One region of the Paractinoplanes abujensis genome, then DNA from elsewhere that is predicted to be linked to it. Evidence: predicted binding sites of a transcription regulator. Region 1 holds the regulator's gene; the other holds the start of a gene.
What was found. Region 1 encodes HspR, which represses chaperone genes until heat shock. Its sites were predicted from a motif close to TTGAGTNNNNNNNACTCAA; they were not measured.
Positions count from the first base shown of each region.

Region 2: a site for HspR is predicted at 2,536-2,554, ahead of lon (endopeptidase La). Genes of this name have one in related genera too.

Region 1 is NZ_JACHMF010000001.1:6,692,455-6,699,969, forward strand. It holds gene clpB (ATP-dependent chaperone ClpB) at 1-533, opposite strand, end outside; gene BKA14_RS30650 (sugar efflux transporter) at 680-1,906, shown strand; gene BKA14_RS30655 (cation:proton antiporter regulatory subunit) at 1,930-2,427, shown strand; gene BKA14_RS30660 (cation:proton antiporter) at 2,444-3,652, shown strand; gene BKA14_RS30665 (hypothetical protein) at 3,782-4,228, shown strand; gene BKA14_RS30670 (heat shock protein transcriptional repressor HspR) at 4,265-4,699, opposite strand; gene dnaJ (molecular chaperone DnaJ) at 4,722-5,924, opposite strand; gene grpE (nucleotide exchange factor GrpE) at 5,992-6,633, opposite strand; gene dnaK (molecular chaperone DnaK) at 6,630-7,515, opposite strand, start outside.
Region 2 is NZ_JACHMF010000001.1:3,286,647-3,294,161, forward strand. It holds gene BKA14_RS14825 (LysR family transcriptional regulator) at 1-143, shown strand, start outside; gene lon (endopeptidase La) at 182-2,461, opposite strand; gene BKA14_RS14835 (right-handed parallel beta-helix repeat-containing protein) at 2,660-3,925, shown strand; gene BKA14_RS14840 (putative bifunctional diguanylate cyclase/phosphodiesterase) at 4,013-6,643, shown strand; gene BKA14_RS14845 (sensor histidine kinase) at 6,656-7,515, opposite strand, start outside.

The DNA.
Region 1 (7,515 bases):
TTGCCCTCGCGGGCCAGGGCCGTGAGGTCGACGCTGTATTTCTCGAGCGCCTTGTAGGTCTGCTCGGGGTCGGCGTTGGTCACCCGCCGCTCACCCCCACGCACCTGCGGGAATGCGGCGACCAGGGCTTCCTCGGTGGCGCCGACGTCTTTGAGCGCCTGACCGACGGCGCCGCCCACGCGGGCCAGGCCGGCCAGCAGGTGCTCGGTCGAGATGTATTCGTCGCGCAGCGGCTGGGCGATCAGCTCGGCCTCACCGATGGCGTTCACGAATTCGCGGGACAGGCTGGGCTCCGCCGTGCTGGAACCCCGCGCGGACGGGATCTGCTCGACGGCGCGCAGCGCGACCCGCCGTACGTCGGCGGGGTTGGCCCCCACCGCCCGCAGCAGGGCCGGCGCCGTGGAGCCGCCCGTGTCCAGCAACGACAGCAACATGTGCCACGGCTCGACGGTGGCGTGACCGCGCCGACCGGCGTCGGCGACCGCCCCCGTGATCACGTCGCGGCTCTTGGTGGTCAAGCGTTCGGCGTTCATCTGCTCCCCTGGTCGGAAGACTTGAGCGTACTCAACTCAACTCTATGCCCGCGGCGCCACAGCGACAACGCATGGGTGGGAACCGGCCGTGACGGTCGCCACGCACGGCCACGATGACCATGGAAAACGCCGTAACGTAGCGAATCATGGCCGTTCCACCCGCGGCGCACGGCAGCATGTCGCGGCGCCTGATGCCGCTCGCGCTCGTCTTCGCGGCGGTCGGCATCTCGGTCTCGTTCGTCGGGCCCTACCTCGCGCTCTTCCTCAGCGACGAGATCCACGCCGGCCCCGTTCAGACCACGGTGTTTCTGCTGGTCGCGCCACTTTCCGGGGTTGTCGTGGCGTGGCTGGTGGGCCGGCTGTCCGATCGCCGCCCGATCCGGCGCCCGCTGCTCATCATCGCCGCCGTGGCCGGGCTGGCCGGTGCCGCGGCCACCGCGTTCGTCCGCGACTACTGGCTGCTGCTCGCGGTCACGGTCACGCTGACCGCGCTGGCCGGCACCCTCTTCCCGCAGAGCTTCGCGTACGCCCGGCAGGTGCTCGAGCAGGGCGACCCCAAGCGCGCGGCCATGGGGATCAGCGCGCTGCGCACCCTGTTCTCGGTCGCCTGGGTCGCCGGCCCGCCGCTGGCCGCCCTGCTGCTGGCCGAGCGCGGCTTCGTCTACACGTACGGGCTGGCCGCGCTGATGTATCTGGTCACCGCGCTGATCGTCTGGCGTTACCTGCCCGAGGTGGGCCGCCCGGCCGAGCGCCGCGAGGACGCCGCACCGGCCGGACCCGAGGCCGGACGCTGGACGATCTTTCTGCTGGTCGCGGGGGTCACCGTTACGCAGACCGCGATGACGCTGGGTGTCCAGGCGATGCCCCTGTTCGCCGGCGAGGACCTGCACGGCTCGGTGCGCGACGCCGGCCTGATCCTGGGGCTGTGCGCCGCGCTCGAGATCCCGCTGATGCTCGGGTTCGGCTGGCTCTCGACCCGGGTGCCGCTGCGCCGGCTGATCCTGCTCGGTGTGGCGTTCGGCATCGCGTATCAGGCCATCGCGACCGCGGCCGGCTCGGTCTGGGTGCTGGCGGCGGCCCAGCTGCTCAACGCGGCCTTCATCGCGGCGGTCAGCGGGCTGCCCATCTCGTACATGCAGGACCTGATGCCGGCCCATCCGGGACGGGCCACCACGATGATCGCCAACACCTTTCCGCTCGGCCAGATCATCGCCGCGCCCGCGTTCGGGCTGGCCCAGCAGTTCGGCTTCCGGCTCGCGTACGGCATCAATCTCGCCCTGTGCGTGCTCGGCCTGCTGCTCATCCTGGCCACCCGCGACCGCCGGAACGTTCCCGGAGTGCCACAGGATGCCTTAGTGCCCGGAAGGGGTTAGCTCACTGGGCTACCGTGGTGATCGTGCGTGTACGGGTGGAACAGACTCCGCTGCCGGGAATCGGCGTTCGCCACGACCTGGTGACCTCGTCGGGGCGTACGGTCGGCGTCGTCTCGCACCGCAACGGCCGTCGCGACCTGGTCCTCTACGACGTGGACGACCCCGACTCGTGCCTGGCCTCGATCCCGCTGACCGACGACGAGGCCGAGGCCCTGGCCGACGTGCTCGGCGCCTCGCTCATGCTGGGGCAGCTGGCCGGGCTCCGGCAGCAGGCGTCCGGGCTGCTCACCGAGCAGATCGCGTTGCCCGCGGGCTCGCCGTTCGTGGGCCGCAAACTGGGCGACACCCGCACCCGTACGCGCACCGGCGCCTCGATCGTGGCCGTGATGCGCGACCGTGAGGTGGTCGCTTCACCCGGCCCCGACTTCGTCTTCGAGGCGAACGACGTCGTGGTCGCGGTCGGCACCCGGTCGGGCCTGGACGGCGTCTCTGCCATCCTGGCCGGCGACACCGACGACTAGGCCGCGGTCACCTCCGGTGCACGGGACGACGATCCTCCTCATCGAGGTCGGCGCGCTGCTCTTCGCGCTCGGCATGCTCGGGCGTCTGGGCCGCCGCTTCGGGCTCTCCCCCATCCCGCTCTATCTGCTGGCCGGGCTGGCGTTCGGCCACGGCGGCCTGGTGCCGCTGTCGGCCAGCGAGGAGTTCATCGAGATCGGCGCCTCCATCGGCGTCATCCTGCTGCTGGTCATGCTCGGCCTGGAATACTCGGCCGGCGAGCTTGTCGGCAACCTGCGCGCCGCGGCCCCGGCCGGAGTGATCGACGCCGTCTTCAACGCGCTGCCCGGCGCCGCGTTCGCGTTCCTGATGGGCTGGGACTGGCGGGCCGCGCTGGTGCTGGCCGGCATCACCTGGGTGTCCTCCTCGGGCGTGATCGCCAAGGTGCTGGGCGACCTGGGCCGGCTCGGCAACCGGGAGACGCCGGTGATCCTCTCGGTGCTGGTCATCGAGGACCTGGCCATGGCGTTCTACCTGCCCCTGGTCACCGCCGTGCTGGCCGGCGTGGGGCTGATCGGCGGTCTCAAGTCGCTGGGCGTCGCGGTCGTCACCGTGCTCGCCGTGCTGGTCGTCGCGATCCGGTACGGCCGCCAGATCAGCGCCCTGATCTCGGCCCGCGACGCCGAGGCGCTGCTGCTCGGAGTGTTCGGCCTGACCCTGTTCGTGGCCGGGGTGGCCGAAGAGCTGAACGTCTCCGCGGCCGTCGGCGCGTTCCTGGTCGGCATCGCGATCTCGGGTCCGGTGGCCCACCACGCGACCGAGATGCTGTCGCCGCTGCGCGACCTGTTCGCCGCGGTCTTCTTCGTCTTCTTCGGCCTGTCCACGGATCCCGCCGCCATGCCTCCGGTGCTGCTGCCGGCGCTGGGTCTGGCCGCGATCACGATGCTGACCAAGGTGCTGACCGGTTACCTGGCCGCCAAGCGGGTGGGCATCGCCCTGCCGGGCCGGTTGCGCGCCGGGTTGTCCCTCATGCCGCGCGGCGAGTTCTCGATCGTCATCGCCGGACTGGCCGTCGCCTCGGGGGTCGAACCTGGGCTCGCCCCGCTGGCGACGGCGTACGTGTTGATCACTGTGGTGTCCGGTCCGATGCTGGCCCGGCTGCCCGATTACGAGTGGTTCAAGACCTTCATCCGCAGGTGGCGGCAGCCGTCGCGGCCTGCGGTGCAACCCCGTACGGCGGAGGATTGACGCTCAGGCTGCATTAAGTTACTAGCAAGTATCTAATTGTGAGCCCTTGACACTTTCGCAAGACATCAACTTCGCGCTACCGTTCCCTCCCGACAACTGACAGTCATCAGATTTTTCTCGGGCGGCGACGTGGCAGTGCGTGAGTCGACTTTCTTTGGTTTCGCGAATCCGGTCGATCCCCGGCCGGAGGAGCTGCAGGCGTGGGCCTACCACCCGGAAGCCGTGCCCTTAAGCAGCATGCCTCCGGACTGGGACCTGCTGATCTCCGGTGACGTCCTCGCGCCGACACTGTTCGAGCTGGCCATGGACAGGCAGTGCCCGGCCCGCCGCTTCGCGCAGCACTGCATGTATATCTACGCCGCCGACGGGGTCCGGCAGAATGCCTCCGGCCAGCGCAAACGGCGGCTGAAGAAGTTCGTCGAGCGGGCCGAGGAGGTCGGCGACGAGCCGATGTCGATCTGGGCGCACAACTGCCGCGTCCTGATGAGCCGCCCCGAGATCTTCGACTACTCCGACTGGATCGAGGGCGGTCTGGTGCGGCATCAACGCCGGCTGGGTTTGTTCAACCGGCGCTAGACGAAAACGGCCCCGCTGAGCGGGGCCGTTTTTCGTTCACCTGTCAGCAGCTCGTCGGGGACGCCACACGACCAGGGCGGTCGAGGGACGTTCCTGACGCACCAGGTCGCGCCCGGCGTACGGGCTCTCGAGCTGGGCGATCCGGGTGTACGCCTCGGACAACTCCTGCTCGAGCTCGGCCAGCCGCTGCTGGAGGTCGCCCACCAGCTGCTCGAGGCCGATGATGCGCTTGATCCCGGCCAGGTTGACGCCTTCTTCCTGGCTGAGCTTCTGCACCTCACGCAGCAGCGCGACGTCGCGCTCGCTGTACCGGCGTCCACCGCCACCGGCCCGGCCCGGCTGCACCAGCCCGAGCCGGTCGTACTGCCGGAGGGTTTGCGGGTGCATCCCGGCCAGGCGAGCCGCGACCGAGATGATCAGGACCTTCGCGTCGGAGGTCTGCTCGACCGAGATGCTGATCTCCTCATGCATAATCCACCTCCTAGTCGCCGACCTAACTGTTCCGGCGCACCCGAGCCTCGAGCCGCTCCCGCCCGGCGGGTGGGGTCAGCTTGGCGAACCGCTCCAGCGCGTCCCGGGCCTCCCCCGTGACTCCTCCCGGCACCTGCACGTCGACCGTGACGATCAGGTCTCCGGGTGGTCCGTCCTTGCGCGTGATTCCCTTGCCGCGCGCCCGCAGTTTGCGGCCGCTCGGCGTGCCCGGCGGCACCCGCAGGGTGACCGGGCCGTCCAACGTCGGCACTCGCAGATCAGCGCCGAGCACCGCCTCGGCGATGGTGATCGGCACGACCAGGGTCAGATCGTCGCCCGTCCGGCCGAACAATTCGTCCGGTCGCACGCCCACCTGCACGTAGAGGTCGCCCGCGGGACCGCCCCGGTCGCCCGGCTCACCCCGGCCGCTGAGCCGGATGCGCTGACCGTCGGCGACGCCGGCCGGGAACCGGACGTTGATCGTGCGGTTCTTGGTGACCCCGCCCGTGCCCCGGCACTCCGGGCACTTCTGGTCGACGATCGTGCCCGCGCCCTGGCAGTCCCGGCACGGCTCGGAGAAGCTGAACGACCCCTGATTACGGGAGATCAGGCCACTGCCGGCGCACTGCGGACAGGTGCGCGGCGAGGTGCCGGGCTTGGCCCCGTTGCCGTGGCAGGTCTCGCACTCGCCGGCCGAGCGCAGCGTGAGCGGCAGGGTGGTGCCCCGCACGGCCTGCGCGAAGTCCAGCGTCACCTCGGTCTCGACATCCCGGCCGCGGCGGGGACCGCCACGGCGTGCGGCGCCGCCTCCAGGACCGCCGCCCGAAAATATCGAGGAGAATATGTCCGAGAAGCCCGCGCCGCCGAAGCGCCGGTCACCGGCCGCGCCACCCTGCGCGCCCGCGCCGCTGAACCCGCCGAACAGGTCGGACGGGTCGAACTGGGCCCCGCCGGCGCCGGACCGGGCGCCGCGGCGGAATGCGCCCGAGCCGAACAGCGAGCGCATCTCGTCGTACTCTTTGCGCTTCTTGTCGTCCGAGAGCACGTCGTACGCCTCGGAGGCGGCCTTGAACTTCTCCTCCGCCTCCTTGTTGCCCGGGTTGCGGTCCGGGTGCAGATCGCGGGCGAGCTTCCGGTACGCCTTCTTGATCTCGTCGGTCGGAGCGGACTTGGGCACGCCGAGAACGGCATAGAAGTCCTTTTCGAGCCAGTCCTTCGAGCTCATCCCGCCTCCCCCCTCCTGCGGCAGGTCCCGCCTGCCGCGGCGCGGCAGGCGGGACGAACATGTGAGATCACTCGGGGTCGGCCACCGCGACCAGCGCGGGTCGCAGCAGCCGCTCGCCCAGGTTGTAACCGCGCCGCATGACCTCGACGCAGGTCGGCTCGGTGACGTCCGCAGACGTCTGGTGAGCGACCGCCTCGTGGCGGTTGGGGTCGAACGGGTCGCCCTTCTCGCCGAAGGCCACCAGGCCGAGCTTGCCGGTGACCGTGGTCAGCGACTCGGCCACCGAGGCGAACGGGCCGACCAGGTCGCCGTGCTCGCGCGCCCGGTCGATGTCGTCCAGCACCGGCAGCAGCGAGGTCAGCACCGCACCGGTGGTCTGCTCGGCCGCCGCGCCCCGGTCGCGGTCGACCCGCTTGCGGTAGTTGGCGTACTCGGCGGTGACCCGTTGCAGGTCGTGGGTGCGCTCCTCGAGCTCGGTCCGCAGCGCCTCGAGTTCGGCGCCGAGGGCCGGCTTGGCCTCCTCGGGCTCAGCTTCTTCAGCGGTCACGGGTGCCTCGTCCTCGGGCTCGGCGGCGCGGTGTGCACCGACCGTGGCCTTGCCCTTGGCCGCGGGGGCCTCGGGCTCGGCCTTCGCATCGATCTTGCGACGGTCCCGGATGACGACCCGCTCGGTCGCCTGACCGTCGTTCTCGTCGTCCGTGGCGGTCACTTCTTGTCGTCCTCCACGATCTCGGCGTCGACGACGTCGTCGGCGCCGCCCGCGGACGGGCCGGCGTTGGCGGCACCGGGGGCACCCGCGGCGCTCGGGCCACCGGTGGTGGCACCGCCGGGCGCACCCTGCGGGCCGTCGGCGCCGGGGCCTGCCTGCGGAGCGTCACCCTGCGAGTACAGCAGGGAACCGGCCTCCTGCGAAACCTGCGACAGCCGCTCGTGGGCCGACTTGATCTTCTCGATGTCGGTGCCACCGAGCGCGCCCCGCAGCTCACCCAGGGCCTCGCCGATCTTGGTCTTGCTCTCCTCGGGCAGCTTGTCGCCGCTCTCGGCCAGGAACTTCTCGGTCTGCCACTGCAGCTGCTCGGCCAGGTTGCGGGCCTCGGCGTCGTCCTTGCGCTTCTTGTCGTCGTCCGCGTGGTCCTGCGCGTCGCGCATCATGCGCTCGATGTCTTCCTTCGGCAGCGCGGAGCCGCCGGTGATCGTCATCTTCTGCTCCTTGCCCGTGCCCAGGTCCTTGGCGGACACGTGCACGATGCCGTTCGCGTCGATGTCGAAGGAGACCTCGATCTGCGGGACGCCGCGGGGCGCCGGCGCGATGCCGCTGAGCTCGAAGGTGCCGAGCTTCTTGTTGTACGCGGCCATCTCGCGCTCGCCCTGGAAGACCTGGATCAGCACGGAGGGCTGGTTGTCCTCGGCGGTCGTGTAGACCTCGGAGCGGTGCGCCGGGATGGTGGTGTTGCGCTCCACCAGCTTGTGCATGATGCCGCCCTTGGTCTCGATGCCCAGCGAGAGCGGGGTGACATCGAGCAGCAGGACGTCCTTGACCTCACCCTTGAGCACACCGGCCTGCAGGGCGGCGCCGACGGCGACGACCTCG
Region 2 (7,515 bases), 3.4 Mb from region 1:
GTCGCAGCGACCGCCGCCCGGCGTTACGCCCGGGTCTGACCACCGTGCCGATCGAGGACGCCGCCCCGTCGCGGGTCGTCCTGGTCACCCGCGCCTCCGACGCCAATCCCCTGATCGCCGACTTCCACGCCCTTCTGCGCTGACGTCCCGCGGCGCCGCCCCGAGCCTCCGCGGCGTCCTCTCAACTCACGTCCGAATGTGCCGGGTGAGCTGCACGTGATCCTGTTCGAGGAGCGCTCGGCTCCAGGGCCGTCCTCAGGATCTCCCGTACGTCGGAGACCACGTGCACGGTCAGCGCCTCCAGCACGTCCTGCGGCACCTCGTCCAGGTCGGGCTCGTTGCGCTGGGGCAGGAAGACCTCGGTCAGCCCGGCCCGCTGCGCGGCGAGCAGCTTCTGCTTGACACCGCCGATCGGCAGCACCCGCCCGGTCAGCGACACCTCACCGGTCATCCCGACCTCGGCCCGTACGTTCCGCCCGACCAGCAGCGACACCAGCGCGGTGGTCATCGTGACCCCGGCCGACGGCCCGTCCTTGGGCACCGCACCCGCGGGCACGTGCAGGTGGATCGGGTGGTCGAGCTGCTCGGGCGAGATGCCCAGCTCCTCGGCGTGGGCCCGCACGTAGGAGAGGGCGATCTGCGCCGACTCCTTCATCACGTCGCCCAGCTGACCGGTGACCGACAGCCCGCCCTTGTCGCCGGGCAGCAGTGACGCCTCGATGAACAGCACGTCACCGCCCATCCCGGTCACAGCCAGGCCGGTGGCCACCCCGGGCACCGCCGTCCGCTCGGACGACTCCGGCGTGAAGCGGGGGCGCCCGATCAGGTCCTTGAGGTCGCCGGCGTCGACGGTGACGGGCAGATCCTTGAGGGCCGCCTTGCGGAACGCCTTGGCCAGCAGACGCTCGAACGACCGCACGCCGGCCTCCCGCGTGTAGTTGGCGGCGATCTCGCGCAGGGCCTCCTCCGTGACGGTCACCTCGCCCGTCTGCAGCGCGGCCCGCTCCAGTTGCCGGGGCACGAGGAAGTCGCGGGCGATGGCCACCTTGTCGCTCTCGGTGTAGCCGTCGATCGAGATGAGCTCCATCCGGTCGAACAGCGCCTGCGGGATCGTGTCCAGCACATTCGCGGTCGCGATGAACAGCACGTCGGACAGGTCGAGGTCCAGGTCGAGGTAGTGGTCGCGGAACGTGTGATTCTGCGCCGGGTCGAGCACCTCGAGCAGGGCCGCCGCGGGGTCGCCGCGGTAGTCGCTGCCGACCTTGTCGACCTCGTCCAGGAGCACGACCGGGTTCATCGAGCCCGACTCCTTGATGGCGCGCACGATGCGGCCGGGCAGAGCGCCCACGTACGTACGGCGGTGGCCGCGGATCTCGGCCTCGTCGCGCACGCCGCCCAGGGCCACCCGGACGAACTTGCGGCCCAGGGTGCGGGCGACGGACTCGCCGAGGGAGGTCTTGCCGACGCCGGGCGGGCCGGCCAGCAGGATCACCGCGCCCGAACCCCGGCCGCCGATCTTCTCCAGGTGCCGCGACTCGCGCCGGGCCCGCACGCCGAGGTATTCGACGATGCGGTCCTTGACCTCGTCCAGGCCGTGGTGGTCGGCGTCGAGCACGGCGCGGGCCGCCGCCAGGTCGGTGTTGTCGGTGGTGCGCTCGTTCCAGGGCAGGTCGAGCACGGTGTCGAGCCACGTGCGGATCCAGCCCGCCTCGGGGTTCTGGTCGCCCGCCCGCTCGAGCTTGCCCACCTCGCGCAGCGCGGCCTCCCGCACTCCGTCGGGCAGGTCGGCCGCCTCGACGCGGGCCCGGTAGTCGTCGTTGCCCTCGGCCTGGTCCTCGCCGAGCTCCTTGCGGATGGCCTTGAGCTGCTCGCGCAGCAGGTATTCGCGGTTGCGCTTCTCGACCGACTCGCGGACGTCGTGCTCGATCTTGTCGCTGACCTCGGACTCGGCCAGGAAGTCGCGGGTCCACTCGATCAGCCGCTCGAGGCGGGCCTCGACGTCGGGCGTCTCCAGCAGGTCGCGCTTGCGGTCGTTGGTCAGGTAGGGCGCCCAGCCGGCGGTGTCGGCCAGGTCACCGGGGTCGTCGATGGCGCTGACGGAGTCGATGACCTGCCACGCCTCGCGGCGCTGGAGCACCGAGACGACCAGCTTCTTGTACTCGGCGGCGAGCTCGCGGGCGTGCTCGGTGGGCGCGACGGCCGCGACCGGCTCGGCCTCGACCCACAGCGCCGCGCCGGGACCGGTCACGCCGCTGCCGATGCGGGCGCGTTCGCCGGTGCGCAGCACGGCGGCGGGGGTGCCGCCGCGGGACTTGCCGACCTGCTTGACGCTCGCGACCACACCGTGGGACGCGTAGCGGTCCTCCAGGCGCGGGGCGATGAGCAGCTCGGAGCCGGCCGAGGTGCGGGCCGCGTCAACGGCGGCCTGGGCCGCCTCGTCCAGCTCGACCGGCACGACCATGCCCGGCAGCAGGACGATGTCGTCTAGGAACAACACGGGGAGTCGTTTGGTGGCCACCCGGCACCTCCGAAAGGTTGAGTATGAGCGGCTCAACCTCGGGGCCTTCGCGGATCTTCCGGCGTTCACTGCGAGCGAACACGAGCGGGCATCGATCCTGGTCAAAACCTCGATGGCCGCCGTTCCGCTAGGGTGTCCGCCATGCTGAGCAGACGACTCCGTCTCCCGCTGGTGTTCGCCGCCGCGGCGGTCACTGCGGGTGGCGTCTTCGCCTTCGCCCGCTGGTCACCCGCGGAAACCAAGCCCGTGAGCAGCACCGCTGCCCCCACGACGGCCGCCGTGACCTCGGCAGCGCCATCACCCTCAGCAACCGTCAGCGTCGCCCCCAGCCTCGGGCCGGCCGTGTACCTCACCTCGCCGCCGGCGCCGAAAGCGACGGCCGCCGCGGTCAAGGTCGACATCCACGTCGACTGCAAGAAAGGTGACGACGGTAACAACGGATCTTTGGCCAAGCCCCTGAGGAGTGTCGACGCCGCGACGTCGCGGTCGCTCGACGCGGGCACGGTCGTCGGGCTGGCCCGCGGGTGCAGCTGGCAGACGCTGGTCCGGCTCCGTGGCGACGGCACCAAGGCCAAACCGATCAAACTGACCGCGTACGGGTCGGGGGCGCTCCCGGTCATCAACGGCGGCCGGGCCGACGACGAGAGCGTCGTGCTGCTGTCGGGGGCTTATCAGGTCGTCGAGAACATCCGGGTCACCAACGCGCTGAAGAACGGCATCGTGGTGCACGGCTCGAACAGCGGCGTGCGCTCCACCGTGGTCGACGACGCGGGTGTGGGCGTGCAGTTCCGGGCGGCCGACACCTTCGCCGACAAGGTGACCGTGCGCGACCTGCACATGATCAAGGACACTCCGGGCGGCGACGACGACTACGGTGCGGTCGGCTTCCTGGTCGAGGCGCACAACGTCGAGATCGGCTACAGCAGCTGCACCGACTGCCGGGCCCCGAGCCAGGACTACGGGCACGACGGCGGGTTCGTCGAGGTGTGGAACTACGCCGACAACCTGGACGTGCACCACAGCAAGGGCTCGAACACGCAGGGCGTGCTGGAGATCGGCGCCGACCAGCCCGACTCGTCGGCCAACAACATCCGGATCCGCAACAACACGTTCCGCAACGCGCACGGCGGCATGGTGCTGCACACCGACAACAACTTCGCCATCGCCTCCGCCAAGATCTCCTTCACCGGGAACACCATCTCCAGCACCGGCTCCCAGGACCCGCCCATCCTCGACGGCGACCTGAGCCACGTGACGTTCGAGGGCAACACGGTCACCACGGCCAGCTTCGTCGCCCACCGCACGCCGGCCAGCCACCGTTGCAACAGCCTCTACCTCAAGGGCGGGGCCGAGGTGGGCTACCAGCGGCACAGCACCGAGAAGGTCAACGGCAAGGCCTCCTGCTGACCGTCCCGCGATCAGCGCGACACAGCAGCAGGCCGCAAGCCGTAGCGAAATAACTACTCTCGGTCACAGGGCTGCCGAAAGTAGGACGTGTCCTCCGCGCCCGGCTCCCCGCCGATCTTCGCCGATCGGGCGTTCCAGGCTGCCACCGCACTGTCGGTCGTCAATCTGATCGCGTTCTTCGCGCAGGAGGTCGCGGGACCGTTGTGGCCCGCGCCGGTGAACTGGCTGCCGATGATCGCCATCATCGGGCTGACCCAGCTGCTGTGCCGGCGGGTGCAGACCGACCCGGCCGCCGCGCCCGTGGTCCAGCGGTACTGGCGCAAGATCGAAATCGGGACCTGGCTGTTCACCGGCGTCGCGGTGCTGCGGATCACGGCCGAGCTGGGCGCCGCCGTCTGGGTGGTGCCGGTCTCGGTGGCGCTGCACATCGTAGGCGGCGTCATGCTCACCGCGCCGCTGATCGGCCTGCCGGTCAGCGCCCGCAGCCGCGCCCGCAAGATCGGCGTGTGGCTCGACCTGGGCACGCTGTCGGCCGCGGCCGGGCTGCTGATCTGGCACTTCGCGGCGTCGCAGCAGTTCGCCGGCGGCACCGTCACGCCGGCCCGCGTGCTGGCCGCGGTCGTCATCATGGGCGCCGGCCTCAACGGCGTCTACCTGGCGGCCCGGGTCGTGCTGTCGGGCGTCGACTCGTTCGCCCGGCGCGGGCTCAACTGGATCGGCGCGTCGGCGGTGATCGGAGGGCTCGGCTCGGCGATCGCCTTCCTCGACCCCCGGGAGTCCGTCGTCAACCTGCTCGTGCTGGTGCTGCCGCTGGCCGCCTGGACGGCCGCGGTCGGCGCCCGGGTGCAGGTGGTGGACAGCGCGGCCGGTGGCCGTCCGCGGCGGGCGCGGCGCGGTTACAACCTGATGCCGTACGTGGCCATCGCCGCGGTCGACGCGATGGTGGTCTATCACGACGTCCGGGGCACCGGCGACGGCATGCTGATCGACGGTGTCGCGGTCACGCTCACCGTGATCGTGGTGGTGCGTCAGCTGATCGCGTTCCGGCAGAACGATGCCTTGCTGGCCCGGATCGGGGTGCAGGAGGAGCGGTTCCGCCGGCTCGTGCAGAACTCCACCGACCTGGTCACGATCGCCGCGCCCGACGGCACGGTCACCTACGCCAGCCCGGCCGCGCAGAACGTGCTCGGCGTCCACCCCGACGACCTGGTCGGCACCGACCTGACACCCCTGATGCACCCCGAGGACGTGACCGTCCGCCGGCAGTTCGAGGCGTTGGTGGCCGAGCCCGGCCGGACCGCGACGTTCCAGTTCCGCCTGCGGCACGCCGACGGGACGTACCGGTGGCTCGAGACGATCGTGGCCAACCTGACCCACGAGCCCGCCGTAGCCGGTGTCGTCAGCAACGCGCGCGACATCACCGAGACCCGGTCGGTGCAGGAGCGGCTCAGCTACGAGGCCAGCCACGACATGCTGACCGGCCTGGCCAACCGCACGCTGTTCGGCGATCGGGTCGCGGCCGCGGTGGCCGGCGCCGGCCCGGAGCAGCCGGTCAGCATCGTGCTGGTCGACCTGGACGACTTCAAGATCGTCAACGACACCCTGGGCCACGCCACCGGCGACGCCCTGCTCGTGCACGTGGCCGGACGGATGCAGGCCGGCGTGCGACCGGCCGACACGGTGGCCCGGCTGGGCGGCGACGAGTTCGCCATCCTCTTCGACGGGCTGGCCGGGGCCGACGTCGACCAGGTGCTGACCCGGATCGCCGCCGGCCTGCTGGAACCGGCGGTGGTCGACGGCGAGCCGATGACCGTGCGGGCCAGCTTCGGCGTGGTCGACGGGCACGGCGGGGACGACGCGGGCGACCTGCTGCGCCGGGCCGACATCGCCATGTACGCGGCCAAGGAGCGCGGCGACGGCGGCTACGAGCGCTACCGCGCGGGCATGGAGGCGCGCGGCGCCGAACTCAACCGGCGGGCCACCGCCCTGCGTACGGCCATCCTCGCCGATCAGATGGTGGTGTACTTCCAGCCGGTGGTCACGCTGCCGGACGGCCGGATCACCGGCGCCGAGGCCCTCGTGCGCTGGCAGCACCCCGACGAGGGCCTGGTCGGCCCGGGCGCCTTCATCGAGACCGCCGAACGGTCCGGCCTGATCGTGACGCTCGGCACCTGGGTGCTGCGCGCCGCCACCCGCGAGGCCGCGACCTGGCCGGGCGAGCTCACCGTGTCGGTCAACGTCTCGGCCCGGCAGCTGCGCGACGCCGGCTTCCCCGACGTGGTGGCGGCCGCGCTGCGCGACAGCGGACTGCCCCCGCACCGCCTCACCGTCGAGATCACCGAGTCGGTCGCGGTCGGTGGCGGCGCCACCGCGGAGAACCTGCAGGGCCTGCGCGACCTCGGCGTACGGCTGTCGCTGGACGACTTCGGCACCGGCGCATCGACGCTCAGCCTGCTCGCCACATGCCCGGTGCACCAGATCAAACTGGACCGCTCGTTCGTGCCCGGGAGCGGCGGCTCGGACGCCATCGCCGACGCCGTGGCCCAGATGGCGCGGGCCTTCGCCGTACAGGCGGTGGCCGAGGGCATCGAGACCGCGGAGCAGGCAACCCGGATGGCCGCCCTCGGCTACGACCGCGCCCAGGGCTTCCACTTCGCCCGCCCGATGAGCGGGCCCGACCTGAGCGCCCGGCTCCGCTCACAGGTCGCCGTGGCGTGACCCGGGGCCGCCTCAGGCCGCGGGCAGGCGCACCTCGAACCGGCAGCCGGCGCCGTGGTTGCGCACCTTGACCCGGCCCCCGTGCGCCTCGACCAGCCCACGCACGATGGCCAGGCCCAGCCCACCCCCGGCGCCGCGGTCCGGGGTGCGGGCCCGCTCACCGCGGAAGGCCACGTCGAAGACCCGGCGCAGATCGTCGTCGGGGATGCCGCCGCAGGTGTCCGAGACCGCCAGCCACACGTCGTCGGCGTCGCGGCCCGCGTCGACCTGCACGGTGCCGTCCTCGGGGGTGTAGTGCACCGCGTTGATCAGCAGATTGCTCACGACCCGGGCCAGCTCCCGCTCCCCCGCCCGCACCCGCGGCCAGCCGGTCTCCGCGGCCAGCAGGGTGATCCGCCGGCCCGCGGCCAGGGGCGCGACGCCGGCCAGGGCGTCCGAGACCACCTCGCGCAGCGGGACGACCGTCGGCGCCAGGCGCAGGGTGCCCGCGTTGATCCGGGACAGCTCGAACAGGTCGTCGACGAGCTGGGTCAGCCGGTCGGTGCCGGTCCGGATCCGCCGGTGGTACTCACCCACGGTCGCCGGGTCGCGCACGACCCCGTCCTCGAGGGCCTCGGCCATCGCCCGCAGCCCGGCCAGCGGCGTCCGCAGATCGTGCGAGACCCACGCGACCAGCTCGCGGCGGCCCGCCTCGAGGCGCCGTTCCCGGTCGCGGGCCTCCTGCGCCCAGACCGCCGCGACGGCCAGCCGCCGGCCGAACGTCACCCCGACCGCGAGGCTGACCACGGCCGCGGCGGTCACCGTGACCAGCACCACCTGCAGGTCGTGGGCGGACAGGAACATCGCCCGGGCGACCGCGGCCACGCCGGCGG